Regions from separate parts of the Kitasatospora sp. NPDC048407 genome, predicted to be linked through region 1. Evidence: riboswitches for the same ligand, from Rfam matches in the RefSeq annotation. Region 1 holds a riboswitch; each other region holds the start of a gene.
The links. Region 1 has a riboswitch for cyclic di-AMP ahead of ACGFWJ_RS35535 (transglycosylase family protein). Riboswitches for the same ligand answer to the same signal wherever they lie in the genome.
Positions count from the first base shown of each region.

Region 2: linked by a shared signal. The riboswitch ahead of ACGFWJ_RS34715 (peptidoglycan DD-metalloendopeptidase family protein) and the one ahead of ACGFWJ_RS35535 (transglycosylase family protein) in region 1 are both predicted to bind cyclic di-AMP.
Region 3: linked by a shared signal. The riboswitch ahead of ACGFWJ_RS30340 (M23 family metallopeptidase) and the one ahead of ACGFWJ_RS35535 (transglycosylase family protein) in region 1 are both predicted to bind cyclic di-AMP.
Region 4: linked by a shared signal. The riboswitch ahead of ACGFWJ_RS07050 (transglycosylase family protein) and the one ahead of ACGFWJ_RS35535 (transglycosylase family protein) in region 1 are both predicted to bind cyclic di-AMP.

Region 1 is NZ_JBICXW010000039.1:17,170-21,310, reverse strand. Features, by position in the region: gene ACGFWJ_RS35545 (hypothetical protein) at 1-1,974, opposite strand, end outside; gene ACGFWJ_RS35540 (hypothetical protein) at 2,211-2,366, opposite strand; cyclic di-AMP (ydaO/yuaA leader) riboswitch at 2,472-2,648, shown strand; gene ACGFWJ_RS35535 (transglycosylase family protein) at 2,654-3,868, shown strand; gene ACGFWJ_RS35530 (hypothetical protein) at 4,123-4,141, shown strand, end outside.
Region 2 is NZ_JBICXW010000035.1:27,491-31,631, forward strand. Features, by position in the region: gene ACGFWJ_RS34700 (GNAT family N-acetyltransferase) at 1-109, opposite strand, end outside; gene ACGFWJ_RS34705 (PP2C family protein-serine/threonine phosphatase) at 276-1,487, shown strand; gene ACGFWJ_RS34710 (hypothetical protein) at 1,875-2,069, shown strand; cyclic di-AMP (ydaO/yuaA leader) riboswitch at 2,440-2,594, shown strand; gene ACGFWJ_RS34715 (peptidoglycan DD-metalloendopeptidase family protein) at 2,600-3,586, shown strand; tRNA gene ACGFWJ_RS34720 (tRNA-Gly) at 3,721-3,791, opposite strand; tRNA gene ACGFWJ_RS34725 (tRNA-Pro) at 3,941-4,014, shown strand.
Region 3 is NZ_JBICXW010000022.1:78,032-82,172, reverse strand. Features, by position in the region: gene ACGFWJ_RS30350 (hypothetical protein) at 10-822, shown strand; gene ACGFWJ_RS30345 (DUF3995 domain-containing protein) at 938-1,444, shown strand; gene ACGFWJ_RS30340 (M23 family metallopeptidase) at 1,454-2,221, opposite strand; cyclic di-AMP (ydaO/yuaA leader) riboswitch at 2,232-2,396, opposite strand; gene ACGFWJ_RS30335 (YiaA/YiaB family inner membrane protein) at 2,613-2,903, shown strand; gene ACGFWJ_RS30330 (alpha/beta fold hydrolase) at 3,025-3,855, shown strand; gene ACGFWJ_RS30325 (TetR-like C-terminal domain-containing protein) at 3,855-4,141, shown strand, end outside.
Region 4 is NZ_JBICXW010000002.1:371,932-376,072, reverse strand. Features, by position in the region: gene ACGFWJ_RS07060 (MFS transporter) at 1-491, opposite strand, end outside; gene ACGFWJ_RS07055 (MFS transporter) at 615-1,862, opposite strand; cyclic di-AMP (ydaO/yuaA leader) riboswitch at 2,260-2,426, shown strand; gene ACGFWJ_RS07050 (transglycosylase family protein) at 2,430-3,572, shown strand; gene ACGFWJ_RS07045 (CapA family protein) at 3,595-4,141, opposite strand, start outside.

The DNA of each region.
Region 1 (4,141 bases):
GTCGGTGAACTTCAGCACGGGCAGCTCCACCTGCCGGGGCGGCGTGGGCGCGGCGGCGGGGCTGGTGGCGGCGTTCCACGGTCCGGCGGCGAGTCCGGGGCCGGCTTTGCCGAGCGCGAGCGTCTCCGACTGTCCGGCCTTGCGGAACAGGATCTGCTTGGGCGCGGGCGCGTCCGGGTCGAGCCACAGTTCGGGGCCGTCGCCGAACTCGCAGTCCAGCACCGCGATGTCGTCGGGCTTCCCGTCCCCGGTGGCCCGGAACGCCACCCCGGCCTTGCGGTAGCCGGTCAGCCGGCTGCGGCTCAGGGTGACGAGTTCGCCGTCGAGTTGGTGTTTGAGGGTGGCCACCGCGTAGTCGGACTTCCCGGCGGCGTCGATCAGCAGCCCGTCGAACACCGTGCCCTTGTCGCGCCCGAGCGCGTGGACGGCGATCCCGCCGGCGGCGTTGCCGTACAGCACCGAGGCGCGGTAGGCGAAGTCGTTCAGGTAGGCGCCGTGCTCGATGCCCCAGCCGCCGTTGTGGTAGGCGGCGAACCGGCTGACGGTGTGCGGGTGTTCGGAGTTCTGCCAGACGAAGATGCCGTTCTCCAGGTTGTTGTGCGCCAGGCAGTTCTCGAACGTCCACACCCCCTCGCTGGTCTCCGGCCACTCGTACCCGGACGCCCCGGTCGCGCCCTGCACGCCGACGGCCACGCAGTCCTTCGCCGAGGAGCCGGTGCCCGCGCCGAGGCTGAAGCCGGTCAGCCGGTAGCCGCGCGGATTCGGTTCGAACACCGTCCTGGAGGCGACGCACCCCTCGTACGCGATGTCGTCGGACGGGCCCTGCGGGGTGCGGGTGTCGATCGGGCCGTCCCACCAGTACGCGTCCTCCCAGGTGTTGTGGGAGATGCAGCCGCGGAACGTGATGCCGTGACTGTTGTGCGGCACGAACGCGTGGCTTCCGGCGTCGCGCACCACCACGCCCTCGACCACCGTGCCGCGCGAGGTGTCCAGCAGCATGTGGAAGTGCAACCCGTACCGCCCGAGCACCGGCTCGCTCACGGGCTGCCCGTTCCAACTCTCCTTCCCCACCGCCCGCGGCCCGACGCGCCGCAGCACCGCATGCCGCACATCGGCCGGCCGGCTGGACGTCAGGTGGACGTGCGCCCGCCCCTGCTCGGTGCCCTCGACCCGCACGTTACGCGTCAGGTTGAGCACCTCCGCCCCGAACACCGCCCCACCACCGAGACTCACCCGCGGGTGCGCGTGCTGCAACGGCGCGGCCAGCGTGACGCTCGGGCCGTCCACCCGCTGAACCGTCACCAGGTCGTACGCATCGGAGAACCCCTCGGCATCGGGCGGCGCGGTCGGCGTGACGGCGAGCTCGTCACCCACCTGCCAACCCTCCGGCGCCACCGCCAGCTTCAGTACGGTGTCCCCCGCCTTCAGCTCGGTCGCGGCCCGCACCCACGCCGTCCGGGGCGCACCGTCCAGCCGCAGGTAACCGCGGCCGGTGACCCACAGGCCGGTGTCGGTGTCGACGACGGTCATGCCGCCGCCCTGGAACCGCCGTTCGTCGATGTCGGGAAAGCGCAAGGTATGGGTGTGCGCCGCATCGGGCGCGAGCGCCAGCACCCCGCGGACCTCGACGTTGCCCGCACTCTCCAACGTCACCGACCGGTCCCCGGCGAACACCAGCGACCCACCCGTGTCGATCAGCAGCGACCCGACCTTGGCATCACCGTCCAGCACCACCTTGTCGGTGATCCGCACGGCACTCCCCGCCCCGGGCACCTTCCCGCCCCACCCCTCGGCATCCGACCACCGCCGCCCGCCCTCGCCCACCGCCCCCGCCGCCGGCTCCGCCCCGGCCAACGACTGCCGCAGCACCACTCCCCCACCGACCGCCGCCACCGTCCCGACCGCCAGCCAGGCCAACACCCGCCGCCGCCCCGACAACGGCCGCTGCTGCCGCGCGTTCTCCCACTGCTCCACGATGGCCGCCTCCCGAAACGTGCAGGGACTCCGAATCGTCGCGGGCAGCATAGATGGCTGTCACAACGGAAATCGGCGACTTCCGAAACAGCTAAGCATTCTGACGTAGCATCACCCATCAGTTCGGCAGAAATGGGCGATGGCCGCAATTCCACGACCTGTCAGCAAAGGGTCTTCAGCTCCCGGGACAAGATGGACAGAACGCCCATAACTCCCCATCCGGTCGGTCACAAACACTAGCCAAGGCGAATATTCGCCCGGCAGGCCACATAACCACCCAAAACGGGCACAAGATCGCCAATTTCCTGACGGAAGCCCAGGTTTGGCCGCTCGCCGTGGAGTTCGCCCAAAATTCCTTGATCGAATTTTTCGGACCCGGTGACGGCCGTCACAGGAATTTGCTAATCGTCCTTAATTCCGCTTAATGTCCTGCCCACGTTCGTGGACACACGGACCCAGCTCGCCCGGAACGCCGAATCCTGCCGCCGGGTGGGCCGGCTCATGCAATGACGCACCGCGGCAGGGGCGGGGGAACCAGGTAAGTCGCCCTGGGGCGGTCCTGACGGACCGGTCCGGGGCTTGGGGTGAAGCCGTGCGCGCCGAAAGGTGTGCGCGGCCGGGCAACTCCAGCCCGAATCCGACAGCTCACCTCGCAGGCGTGGGAGAGGAACGCTTCTTCATGCTGCCCATCAGCGCCAAGCGCGCCCGCCGTCTGATTGCCACCACTGGTGTTGTGGGCATCGGCCTCACGGTCCCCGGCCTGGCCGCGGGTACCGCCTCCGCCGCTTCGGTGGCCACCTGGGACAAGGTCGCGCAGTGCGAGTCCAGTGGCAACTGGTCGATCAACACCGGTAACGGTTTCTACGGCGGCCTGCAGTTCACCGCCTCCACCTGGGCCGCCTTCGGCGGTACCGCGTTCGCCCCGCGCGCCGACCTGGCCACCAAGGACCAGCAGATCGCCGTCGCCGAGAAGGTGCTGGCCTCCCAGGGCCCCGGCGCCTGGCCGGTGTGCTCGGTCCAGGCCGGTCTGACCAAGGGCGGCGCCGCCCCGCAGGTCGACACCTCCACGGGCTCCACCACCACCGCCAAGCCGCAGGCCCAGGCCCCGGCCCAGCCGCAGGCGCCGAAGCAGGCCCAGCAGCCGGCCCCGCAGCAGCGCCAGAGCCAGGCCCAGAGCCGCCCGCAGGCTCAGCCGCAGGCCGACACCCAGGCCTCCGGCAGCTACACCGTCGTGGCGGGCGACTGGCTGTCCGCCATCGCCCAGCGTCAGAACGTCGAGGGCGGCTGGGAGAAGCTGTACGAGCTGAACCGCTCCGTCCTCACCGAGGGCGCGGACATGATCTACCCCGGTCAGAAGCTGGCGCTCGGCAACGTCGCGGTCGCCCAGGCCCCGGCCAAGCAGTCGGCGCCCGCCAAGCAGTCCGCCCCGGCCAAGCCGAGCACCCCCGCGCCGGCCCAGCCGAGCACCCCCGCCAAGCCCGCCGCCACCACCACGACCGCCACCACGACCGCCACCGCCGCCGTCAAGGCGACCGGCTCCAAGGCCGCGGCGATCGACTTCGCGCTGTCGAAGGTCGGCCAGCCGTACATCTACGGCGGCACCGGCAACGGCGGCTGGGACTGCTCGGGCCTGACCCAGGCCGCGTTCCGCCAGGCCGGCATCAGCCTGCCGCGCGTGGCCGCGGACCAGGCCGACTACTCGACCCGGGTCTCGCTGAACAGCCTGCAGCCGGGCGACCTGCTGTTCTGGTCGAACAACGGCTCCAACTCGGGCGTCTACCACGTGGCGATCTACATCGGCGACGGCAAGTACGTCGAGGCCGCCAACCCGAAGTCCGGCGTGAAGACCGAGACCATCGCCAACTGGGCGCCGGACTTCGCCGGTCGGGTCTGAACCGCCTGACACCACACGCACCGCGCACACCACGCGCACGCGCACGCGCATGAGGTGACCGCACCGCGGACACCGCTGCCCTCGGGGACCCTGGTCGGCTCCGGGGGCAGCGGCCTATCCTCGGCCGAGACCGAAGGCCGAACGCCGAACGCCGAACGCCGAACGCCGAAGGCCGAACGCCGAAGGCCGAACGCCGAACGCCGAACGCCGAACGCCGAAGACCGGAAGCAGTCCCGAGCCCCTGGAGCGGTGCGATGGCGAAGGTGACGATCA
Region 2 (4,141 bases), on a different contig from region 1:
CGGGAGCCTCCCCGCCGCCGCCGAAGGCCACGTCAAGGGTGCTGTACCAGGTCTCCCACTCCTCGGCGCGCAACGGCCGGATGGTCAGATCGGGGTGTCGAATCGTCATGAGCCCCTGCCTACCACCCGATCCGGAACCGTGCGACCGATTTGTCGCGCCCATGCCGTAGCCGGCCTCCCGGGCGGCCGAAACCCACCGGAGCGTGCCCCTCCCGTTGCACTCGGTGCCACCGGGCCGTCGACGCGCGCACCGGCGGTGGATACAGTCGGTCCCCATGGTCGGCAGAGCGCGCCCCAGAGCGACGGGCCGGGACGGCGGACCGTCCCGCGAGCCCGTGACGGCCCGGCTGCGCGCTGCGCTGTACCGGGCCAGGCGCAGGGTGCGCCGCACCGGAGTCGACTACTTCCGCGGCGACGGCGTCGACTGGTGGGCGTTCGCCGCCCTCGCCCTCGCCGTGCCCGTCCTGGTCCTGCTGAACATCCTGCTTCCCGACTGGGCCCCGCCCACCGCCCTGGTGCTGCCCGTGCTGGCCGGCGCGCTGCTGCTGCGCCCCGGCACCCTGGTGCTGCTGTACGCCGTCGCCGCCGCCGGACTGATCACCGAATCCCTGGTGCACACCGGCGAACGCGTCGCCAGCGCGCAGCCGGAGACCTACACCCACGGCGTCACCCCCGGCTCCGCGCTGGTGGTCGGCGCGGTCGGCGTCGCCGGACTGCTGGTCGCCCAGTTCCGCCGCCGGATCGGCGTGCCCTGGCGCGGCGGCTCCACCATGCTGTTCGACCTGCGCGAGCGGATCCGGATCCAGGGCCGGGTCCCGGAACTGCCCGACGGCTGGCACACCGACACCGCGCTGCGCCCGGCCGGCGGCCAGTCCTTCTCCGGCGACTTCATGGTCGCCGCCCGCACCGGCCCCGGCGGACGGATGCTGGAAGCCGTCCTCGCCGACGTCTCCGGCAAGGGCATGGATGCCGGCAGCCGCGCCCTGCTGCTCTCCGGCGCCTTCGGCGGCCTGCTCGGCTCGCTGCCCGCCCACGACTTCCTGCCCGCCGCCAACGGCTACCTGCTGCGGCAGGACTGGGCGGAGGGCTTCGCCACCGCCGTCCATCTGGTGGTCGACCTGGACACCGGCGAGTACGAACTGCTCTCCGCGGGGCACCTGCCCGGCATGCACCGCCTCGCGGGCGCCGGGTACTGGGAGGTCAAGGAGGCCGAGGGCCCGCTGCTCGGCGTCTACGACGAGGCCAAGTTCGAGGGGGTGCGCGGCACCCTCGGCCCCGGCGACGTCCTGATGCTGTGCACCGACGGCATGGTGGAGATCCCCGGCCGCGACCTCGCCGAGGGCATGGACCGGCTGATGGGCGAGGCCGACCGGCTGGTCGCCACCGCCCCGGGGTCGATCCGGCCAGGCTCCGCGGTCCGGCTGATCGACACCGTCGCCAAGCACGTCAACGACGACCGCGCGGTGCTGCTGGTCTGGCGCCGCTGAACCTCCGTCCGGTGCAGACGCGGTGAGCGCGGAGTGTCCACGGAGTGTCAAACCCGGACGTTGATCTTCGGCCAATTCCGGTTCGCGGCCCGAGCCGGGCGGCGATGTTGGATCTGCCTGCCGGTTTGCCGCGCAGGCCAGCACGGACCACCGCCCGCCGACGGGGTGTCAGAACCCGTCCGCTATCGTCGCGGTCGGCGAAAATCAGTCCTGCCAGGCGGGTTCGGGCACCGAGCGACCGGGCAAGTCCTTTACGCACTCAGCACGAGCGACCACACTGAGTCCGGATGGAGTGGTGGGGACACGGGGGGCAGGGGCCGGTTTCCGCCTGGGAGCCAACGCCGGCTTCCACCGAACCCCCGCCATGAATCGAGGAAGTGAGTCCCGGTGGCCTTCTCCGTCTCCGCGCTTGTCCTGTTCGGCATCATCGTCGCGATCTTCATTCGCAACAAGCAGCTGAAGACCGGGCACGCCATCGTCGCCGCCCTGTTCGGCTTCATGCTGAGCCAGTCGACCATGGCTGGCCCGATCCAGCAGTTCCTCACCTCGGTCTCCAAGGCCATCGCGTCGATCGCGGGCTGACGGCCTGTCGGCTCCCCGGCGGCACGCCACGACGGGCGGGAGACACCCCCGCGCCGTCCATTCGGCCTGCCCACGGTGACCAGGCTCACCCGCGACGTCACGCCAGGTCCGCGCCCGAACGCGCACGGTGGCCGAAGTCGCCCACCGTGCGGGGTTCGTACGCGCACTGTCATGATCGCGTACGCGCACCGCAGCGTGGTGTCGGCACAGCGTGACCTGGTGGATCGTCAGCCCCTTCCCGATCCAGGGAGCGGGGCCGATCGGCGTTTGCCAGCCTCACGGGCCGTGGGATTTGCTTCCTCCGCAGCCCGGCCAGTGACCGGGCGGGCCACCGGACGGAACGCCTAGTCCTGCCGTCGTCCGGTGCCGACCAGATACCACGCCACGGCAGGAGCGGGGGAACCACAGGTAAGTCGCCGGGCCCGGAAACCACCGGGAACGGCTCGGGGTGAAGCCGCAGTCCCTGCGGCCGGGCAACTCTCGCCCGAACCCGACAGCTCACCTCGCAGGCGTCGGAGAGGAACGCCTTCATGTCCGCTCAGGGCAAGCACCGCAAGCCGAGCCTGGCCACCATCGCCCGGATCGCCATCGCCACCGGTGTGGCCGGCGCCGCGATCGGCCTCCCGGTCACCGCCGCCTCCGCGCACACCGCCACCGAGCAGGCCGGCAGCCGCCCGTCCACGGTCTCGGTGGACGCCACCCCCGTCGCCGACCAGGCCGCCGCCCCGCACAGCTACCGGGTCGCCTCCGGCGACACCCTGTCCAAGATCGCCGCCGCGCAGCACGTCGACGGTGGCTGGCAGAAGCTGTACCAGGACAACCGCTCCGTGGTCGGTGGCAACCCCGACCTGATCTTCCCGGGCCAGAAGCTGGCCATCAACGGCCAGGCCGCCGCCCCCGCGCAGGCCCCGGCCGCCAAGTCCACCTCCACGGACACCGCCACCGCGCCGAAGGTCGCCGTCAAGAAGGCCGACACCGCGAAGCCGGCCACCACCGGCACCGTCAAGGCCCAGCCCGTGGCCCCGGCCCCGCAGGCGGCGCCCCCGGTCGCCACCACGGCCACCACCGCCACCACGGCCCCCACCGCGGTCCCGGCCGCCGCGAGCAACAGCTCCACCTACGTCGCCCCGGCGCCGGGCAAGGTCACCACCGGTTACAAGGTCGCCGGCTCCAACTGGGCCTCCGGCTACCACACCGGCATCGACTTCCCGGTCGCCACCGGCACCAGCCTCAAGGCCATCGCCAACGGCACCGTGGTCTCCGCCGGCAACGGCGGTGCCTACGGCAACCAGGTCGTCATCAAGCTGGCCGACGGCAAGTACGCCCAGTACGCCCACCTGTCCTCGATCTCCGTCTCGGCCGGCCAGTCCGTGACGGCGGGTCAGCAGATCGGTCTCTCCGGCGCCACCGGCAACGTGACCGGCCCGCACCTGCACTTCGAGATCCGCACCACCCCGAACTACGGCTCCGACATCGACCCCGTCGCCTACCTGGCGGCCCACGGCGTCAACGTCTGATCCACGCCTCACCCCCGAAGGCCCCGCGCAGTCCGCTGCGCGGGGCCTTCGGGCTGTCCGGCGAACCGTGCTGGCGCCGCGGAGAACGGCAACGGCCCCGACTGCGTTGGCAGTCGGGGCCGTTGGCCATTCGGAGCGGGTGACGAGAATCGAACTCGCGTGACCAGTTTGGAAGACTGGGGCTCTACCATTGAGCTACACCCGCAAAGGCGTACCCGCACCGCGTCGCGGTGGCGAGGACTGGATCAGGGTACCTGGTCGAGCCGGTGGATTGCACACTCCTTCCGCGCTGTCGGCTCGCGAATATCGCCCCGGTCGGAGGCGGCCCGACGTGTACTCTTCTGCTCGGCACCACGGGGTGTGGCGCAGGTTGGTAGCGCGTCCGCTTTGGGAGCGGAAGGCCGTCGGTTCGAATCCGGTCACCCCGACCGTGCGGCAGGGTCTCGTCCGTGGGCGGGGCCCTGTTGTCGTTGTGGGGCGCGGCCGCCCCGGCCCTGCTCCGCTGTCGTTGTGGGGCGCGGCCGCCCCGGCCCTGCTCCGCCGTGCACCCGGTGC
Region 3 (4,141 bases), on a different contig from region 1:
CGTACCGGGGTGGACGACGAAGACCTGCACCTGCTCCCCCGTACCCGTGCCGCCGACCTGCTGGACTGGGCGGCCGAGGAGGGTTTGGAGGCGGTACCCGAACCGGCGGTGCGGACCGTACTGACCCTGCTGGAGCTGGGCGGCGCCCGGCTGCACGACGGTTTCCCGGAGCTGTCCTCGCCGGTGCTGGAGCACCTGCTGTACGAGCAGCTGCACCTGTACGTCCAGCCGGACGGCGACGCCTGGGCGTACCCGGCGGCGGTGCGGCTGCTGATCGAACGTCAGCGGGCGGCGCGGCGGCTGAACGCCAAGCGGCTGGAGAAGCTGCGCGAGGAGGCCGACTGGCAGGGCCAGGTGCTGGTGGACTCGCTGCTGCGCCGGTCCGACCTGCTGACCTGGCCGCGCCTGTACACGCTGCTGCTGCGCGCGGACGGCGTGCCGGTGGACGACCTCGACCAGGTGCGGGGATGGCTGGAGGACTTCCGGGCGCTGGACGTCGAGGAGCGCTTCGCCGCGTACGAGCGGGTGCCGGGGGTGGATCCGGACGGTGGCTGGGGCCCGGAGCGGGCGCTGCTGGTCGGGGTGTCCACGGACGGGGCGCGACGGCTGCTGGAGCACGGCCTGATGCGGCGCAGCTACCGCAACCTGGCCGAGCTGAACGCCCGGGGCCTGCCGATGCCGGACGAGCTCTCCGGGGAGTTCGAGGACTTCGAGGAGGCGGTGGCGCAGGCCGCGATCGACCTGTGCGGCGAGTGGACGGTGCCCGGGCTGGCCCGGCTGCTGCTGGAGGAGTACCCGGAGCTGGCCCCCGAGGTGTACTGAGGGTTTCGGCCCGCCGGGTCCGCCGATCGGAGGACCCCGGAATCGTCCTGATGATCCATCGGTCCTGGCCGTCCGGACGATCCGCGGGGCGGGGCCGCCGGGCCAGGGTGGAGCCATGGACATCGTGACTCCGGCCGGCGCCACCTCCGTCGGCCTGCGCCCGCCGTTCCGTCGGATCGCCGCGCAGGCCGCCGCGCTCTGGTCGGCCGTCTTCGCCCTGGTGCACCTGTACTGGCTGCTGGGCGGCCGGGCCGGTCTGCCGGGCGGGCTGTCGGTGCTGGACAACACGCCGCTGCTGGTGATCGACATCATCGCGATACCGCTGTGCGCGGTGGCCGCGGCGCTGGCCCTGGCGCTGATACGGCCGTGGGGCGAGCGGCTGCCGGCCCGCGGGCTGCTGTGGGCGGCCCGGGGCACGGCGGTGCTGCTGATCGTGCACGCCGCGCCCTCCGTGCCGGACTGGCTGGCGCTGGCGGCGGGTCACCGCTCGGTGGCGGAGCTGGACGCGATGGCCCGCTTCGCGACCGTGCTGTACGAGCCGTTCTTCCTGGCCGGCGGGCTGCTGTTCGGCTGCGCGGTGTTCGGCCGGCGGCTCCTGCCCGAGCGCGGCGGCCGTCGATGAGCGGAAGAACTACGGCTGCAGGCCGCGCTGCTGGAGCCAGGGCAGCGGGTCGATCGGGGCGCCGCCGCCGGGGCGGACCTCCAGGTGCAGGTGCGGGCCGGTGACGTTGCCGGTGGCGCCGACCGCGCCGAGCACGGTGCCGGGGGCGACCTGGCCGGAGGCGGTGGCGATCCGGGAGAGGTGGCAGTACCAGAGTTCGGTGCCGTCGGGCAGGGTCTGGATGACCCGGTAGCCGTAGGGGCCGGACCAGCCCGCCGAGGTGACGGTGCCTCCGGCGACGGCGGCGACGGGGGTGCCGGTGCGGGCGGCGAAGTCCAGGCCGGTGTGCAGGTGCGCCCAGTGCGCGCCGGACTGGGCGAAGTGCGCGGTCAGCTGGTAGCCGGCCACCGGCAGGGTGTGCGCGGCCTGCTCGGCCTCGGCCTGCTGGGCGGCCCGCTTGGCCTCGGCCTCCTGCGCGGCGGCCAGCCGGGCGGATTCGTCGGCGGCGGTGCGCTGGCCGTCGGCCTGCTGCTGGATGCGGGCGGCGAGGGCGAGCCCGGGGTCGCCGGCGAGGAGGCCGTCGGAGGCTTCGTCCGCGGCGGTGACGGGCACCGGGGCGGCGGCCTGCGCGGGGGCGGCGCCGAGTGCGGTGGCGCCGAGCGCGGCGGTCATCGCGGTGACGCCCAGCAGGGGCGCGCCGGCGCGGGACTGACGGGGCAGCCGGTGCCGGGCGGCTTCCGGCTCGACCGGGTGGTCGAGCAACTGGGTGCCGGTGCTCTCGGTGTAGGTCGACGCCACGGGGGCGTGCTCCTTCCTTCCCTGCCGCCGACCGGGTTAGCTGACGGGTTCGGAGGTGGAAGGTCTCCTACGGTCGAGCCCAGGGCCGTCCCGATTCACCCCGGTGGAAACGTGGTTCCCCGGCTCCTGGGACGCCCCGAAGGGTGTGCCCAAGTGGATTAGGCGTGGCGCACGGTGCCGCATGGTTACGGCGTTGCCGACCGCGCTGCGTTATCAAACGTTAATCCTATGGACCCCATGATTCCAAGCCGCTACCACGAGACAGCGAAGATTTCCTGACGCCCTATGGGTGATTTGTGACGGTTCACCAGGGCCAACCTGACGGATTGTGACCGAGTGGTTGAGTATCCGTACTCACGCCACGCCTCCGGGCCGGCGCGACCCTGATGCCATGACCGCAACCGTGCCGCACCGGACCACCGCCGCCTACTTCGCCCAGGCCGCCGTCTCCTTCGGACTGGCCACCGCCGCGCTCTCGCTCGGGATCGCCTACCTGCCGGTGAGCGCCTGGATGCGCGCCTTCCTCGCCGTCGGGCTGCTGTACGAGATCACTTCCGCGTTCACGCTGGCCAAGGTGATCCGGGACCGCCAGGACGAGGGCGCGATCACCAGCCGGGTGGACCAGGCCCGGCTGGACAAGCTGCTCGCCGAGCACGACCCGTTCAAGGTGGAGGGGATCTGACCGATCCGGCCGGCCTCCACGGCTTGACGGCTAAGGCTATTAGCCTTAGCTTTATGGCTATCGGCAGTCGGCCGGGCCTCCAGCGCCCGGCGCACCGCAACGCCCGCCCAGGAGGCCCGCGATGAACAGCACCCTCGGCACCACCCGGTACGTCGACGTCCCCGGCGGCCGGATCGCCTACGACGACACCCCCGGCACCGGCGTCCCGGTCGTCCTGCTGCCCGGCATGCTCGACAAGCGCGCCACCTACCGGCACCTCGCACCGCTGCTGACCGCCGCCGGGCACCGGGTGATCACCATGGACCTGCGCGGCCTCGGCGAGTCCTCCACCGGGTTCACCGACTACTCCCCCGCCGCGATCGCCGACGACCTGGTCGCCCTGCTCGACCACCTCGACCTGCGCGGCGCCGTCCTGGCCGGCAACTCCTACACCGGCGCCACCGTGGTCCGCGCGGCCGAGCTCGCCCCCGGGCGGACCGCCGGGGTGGTGCTGATCGACGCCTTCATCGAGAACCTCCCGCTGAACGCCTTCCAGAAGGCCCTGTTCGGCCTGGCCGCCCCGCTGGTCACCGCGTTCCCCGGCCTGTGGAGCTCGATGCAGAAGTTCTACTACCCGACCGCGCGGCCCGCCGACTTCGACGCCTACCGGGCCGGCCTCGCCGAGATGCTGCGCGAGCCCGCCCGGAAGGCCGCGCTGCGCGGCTACCTCACGGGGGACTCCGCGCCGGTCGGCTGGTGCGAGGCCGTCGACGTGCCCGCGCTGGTGCTGATGGGCAGCAAGGACCCCGATTTCCCGAACCCCGAGCTGATCGCCGACCGGCAGGCCGCCGCGCTGCGCGGCCGTAAGGTGATGATCGAGAACGGCGGCCACTACCCGATGGCCGGCTACCCCCAGGCCGTCGCCGACGCCCTGCTCCCTTTCCTGAACGAGCTGAACGAGGTCGCCCGCTGATGGCCCGCGCCGGACTCTCCCCCACCGCGGTGGTGGACCACGCCCTCGACCTGATCGACGCCCAGGGCGCCGAGACGCTCACGCTGGCCGCCGTCGCCGCCAAGGCGGGGGTCGCCACCCCGTCGCTGTACAAGCACGTCCCCGGGGGCCTGGCCGAGCTGCGCCGCCTGGTCGCCGTCCGCACCCTCGACGACCTGACCGACCACCTGGCCGCCGCCGTCCTCGGCCACTCGCGCGACGAGGCGGTCGCCGCCCTGCTCGCCGCGTACGCCGGGTACGCCACCCG
Region 4 (4,141 bases), on a different contig from region 1:
GCCGGGCCGACCAGGTCGATCTTCATGATCACCGTGGTGGACCAGGTGAGGCCCTGGTTGATGCCCAGCAGCACGTTCGCCGCGACGATCCAGCCCCAGGTCGGGCCCCAGGCCAGCATCGCCGGTATCGGCAGGGCCACCAGCCAGCCCGCGATCAGCACCGGCCTGCGCCCGTACCGGTCGGAGAGGGTGCCGGCGAAGAAGTTGGTGACCGCCTTGGTCGCGCCGAACGCCAGGATGTACGTCAGCGCACCCGTGTAGGCGGACAGGTGGAAGACCTTGTCGGCGAGCAGCGGCAGAACCGTCCGCTCCTGCCCGAGCATGCCCCCGACCAGGGCGTTGACCGCCACCAGCAGGCCGAACTGCGCGAGGTTGGCGCGCAGCCCGAGCCGGATCGGGCGGCCACCGGGCCCGCCGGCCGGGATGGCGGGCGGAGCAGTGGTCGGCGCGGCTGCCCGGGGTGGCAGCGGGCGCTGGGCCTCGACGGACATGGACGGCTCCCGGGTGGTGCGTGATGCGTGGAACGTGGTGCGTGGAACGTGGTGCGTGGTGCGGTGCTCCGCCGGCGTTGACCGCGCGGCGTGCACGACGAGCCTATTCCACTCTTTCATGGATTACTGGATAGGTGCGTCCACCTGTGGTCGTGCGGGCAGCTTCCGGACGGCCGGCAGCGCGAGCAGGAGGAGGGCGGCGGGCACTCCCAGCGCGGTCATGCCGAACAGCGTTCGGTGCACGCCGATCCCGTCCGCGAGCGGGCCTGCGAGCACCAGGCCGAGTGGCATCAGCGCCACCGAGATCAGGTGGTCGTAGGAGCTGACCCGCGACAGCACCTGCTCGGGTATGTGCACCTGGAGTGAGGTCTCCCACAGCACGAAGCAGAGCGAGACGCCGACTCCGGTGCAGGCCTCCAGCAGGGCGATCACCGCGACCGGAGCACCGGATCCGATGATCAGCGCCTGGCAGGAGGCAATCGCCATCCCGACGGCCGCCACCGCCATCGGCCGGGCCGGTTTCAGGCGGTAGGCGCAGACGTCTCCGACGATCGAGCCGAGGCCGAAGGCGGTGACCACCACGGCCCAGGCGCCGGCCCCGCCCCACTCGCGGTCCGCCAGGACCGGGCCGAGCACGAACACCGAGGGCAACACCACCACGTGGTACACCGCGATCGCGAGCATGCCCGACCACACCCAGGCCCGTTCTCGCACCTGCCGCCAGCCGACCCGGAGTTCGGCCAGGAACCCGAGTCGCTCGGCCTGCTCCGCACTGGCCCGCCCGCCCACCGCACCGAGTCTCGCCAGCACGGCGGCGCTGGCCGCGAAGCTCGCGGCATCCACCATCAGGGCACCGCCGGGCCCGGCAAGGGCGACCAGCGCGCCGGCCAGCACCGGGCCGATCACCAACCCCACCGAGTGGACGAGCCCGCGCAAGGCATTGGCCTCGCCCAGCCGTTCACCGGACACCAGCAGCGGGATCAGCCCGGTGGAGGCGGGCAGGAAGAACGCGTCCGCCACCCCGAACACCACCATCAGCAGTGCCAGCACCCCGACCCGGGCCGTCCCGGTGAGCAGCAACACCGCGACGGCCGCCTGGACCACGCACCGCACCAGATCGGAGGCCAGCATGATCCGCTGTCTTGGCATCCGGTCCGCCCACACGCCGCCGATCAGCATGAACACCAGCACCGGCAGCAGGCCCGCCGAAGCCACCAGGCCGACATCGGCGGCCGACCCGCCGATCGACAGCACGGCGAACGGCAGCGCGACGAACGACACCCTGTCGCCCAGGACGGACAGCGACTGGCCGACGAACAGACGGGCGAACTGGCGCTCCACCCGGAGTACTTCGGGAATCAGCACAGCCACGGGCACCTCCACAGCGGGTCGGGGAACAGCGATCACCGCGATGGTAGGAAGCTCCCGAAGCAGCTGTCGCGCGATTTATCCGCAACGCCTGCAATGCCCGGATATCGCTCAACTCGCTTTAATTCCACGGCATTTGATGACAATTCAGCTTCCAAGGCCCAAGCGGGACCGTCCGCCTTCCCTCCCCCCGCTCCCCCAATCCCACCGATCGGCCAGACTTTCGCACCCGACCATCGGACCGCCGGATCACCCGACCGCCCGACCGCCCGGGCAGCGCAACTCGGCCGTAATACGGCCGCGATGAGCTTGTGATTGCTCCGTTCGAGTGATTAGGCTCGGTCCGGCCCGCACCGCCGGGCCCCGCACGCGGCAACGCCGAACCCTGTCCGCCGCGTTGCCGGGTCGACCACCACAACCCTTGGACAGGGACGGGGGAACCAGGTACGTCGCCGCCCCCACGGCTAGGGGTGAAGCCTCCGCACCGGCTCCCGCCGGCACACGGCGGCCGGGCCTCCCTCCGGTCCGAACCCGACAGCTCACCTCGCAGGCGTGCGGAGAGGATCTGGCATGCTCTTCACGGGTTCCGGGCGCCACCGTCGGCAGAGCCAGGCGGAGAAAGCCGCCGAGCGGGCGATCGCCGCAGCCGGCGTCGCCGGCGTCGGCCTCGCCCTGCCCCTGCTCGCCGTGACGGGTGCGCAGGCCGCCCCCAGCACGGTCTGGGACCGGGTCGCCGACTGCGAGAGCGGCGGCAACTGGAGTTCCGACTCGGGCAACGGCCTGTACGGCGGCCTCCAGATCACCGCCCAGCGCTGGATCGACTACGGCGGTACCCGGTACGCCGAGCTGCCCAGCGGAGCCACCCGCAGCCAGCAGATCGCGGTCGCCGAACGGATCCTGGCCACCGAGGGCCCGCAGCCATGGGTGTCCTGCGCCGACACGGCGGGCCTGCGCACGGTCAGCGCCCCCGGCGTGGTGGACAACAACGACTCGGCGGACGAATCGGGTGCGCTGCGCGGCGCCCGCGGCATCGCCGCCGTCAACACCGCCTCGGACGGCACCGTCGCCCCGCAGAACGCCACTCCGGTGTTCTCCGGCCTGCCCGGCTACGACCCGGTGTACCACGTGTACTGGTACGAGAAGAACGGCGGTTGGTTCTGGACCAGCCACCAGAGCCTGTACGAGCGCTACATACAGCTGACGCACCCCCAGCCGCCTGCGGCCACGCCGTCCCCGGCCCCCACCCCGGAGAGCCCGGCCACCCCGACCGCTCCGACCGCTCCGACTACGCCGACTGCGCCGTCGACCGACCCGAGCCCGACCCCGACCACACCGTCCGACAACCAGAACGGCAACGGAAACGGGAACGGCGCCGAGAACGGCAACGGCACAGGCCACGGCAACGACCAGGGCCAGGGTCAGGACAGCCACGGCAACGGCGGCACCCAGCAGCCCACCACCCCCGACCCGGCCACCACCACGCCGCCCCCGAGCGCCTCCACGCCCGGCAGCGCGCCCGCGCCCGCCGAATCCCCGTCCGCCGCGACCCCGTCCCCGCAGCCGTACACCGTCGGCCCGGGCGACACGCTGGCGAAGATCGCCCGCAGCCACGAGCTGAACGGCGGCTGGAGCGGTCTCTACCAGAGCAACCAGCAGGTGGTGGGCGAGAACCCGGACCTGATCCACCCGGGCCAGGTGCTGAACCTGGGCTGACGGCCGCCCGGTCGAGCCGCCGTCACTTCGGGACGGCGGCCAGTCCGGTGCAGCCGCGCAGGCCGTCGCGGCGCTGCTGGGCGGCCTTCGCCGCGCTGCCGGTCTGCGGGACGGGCACGCCGCGGCCGTCGATGTGGGCGGGGGTGAAGGTTTCTCCGGTGACGCGTCCGTCGGTGCTGATGGTGAGTGTGGTGACGCCGGTCTCGTCGGAAGCGGTGTAGTTCGAGGTGCCGTACCAGAGGAAGTTGCCGAAGCCGTACGCCACGTAGGTGTTCCCGAGCATGCCCGCGCCGAGCATGGTGTGGGCGTGGGTGCCGACCACGGCGGTGGCGCCGGCCGTGGCGAGCTTCTTGGCGAGTGCGGTCTGCGCGGCGGTCGGGCAGGCCACGCCTTCCTCGCCCCAGTGCAGGTAGACCAGCACCACGGGCGCCTGCGCCTTGGCCTCGGTGACGGCGCGCAGCAGGGCCTTCTCGTCGAACGCGGAGGCGATGCCGGCCTTGTGCTCGCCGGCCCGCCACTTCTGGTTGGTGATTTCGTCGACCTGGCTCGCCGCCAGGACGGCGACCTTT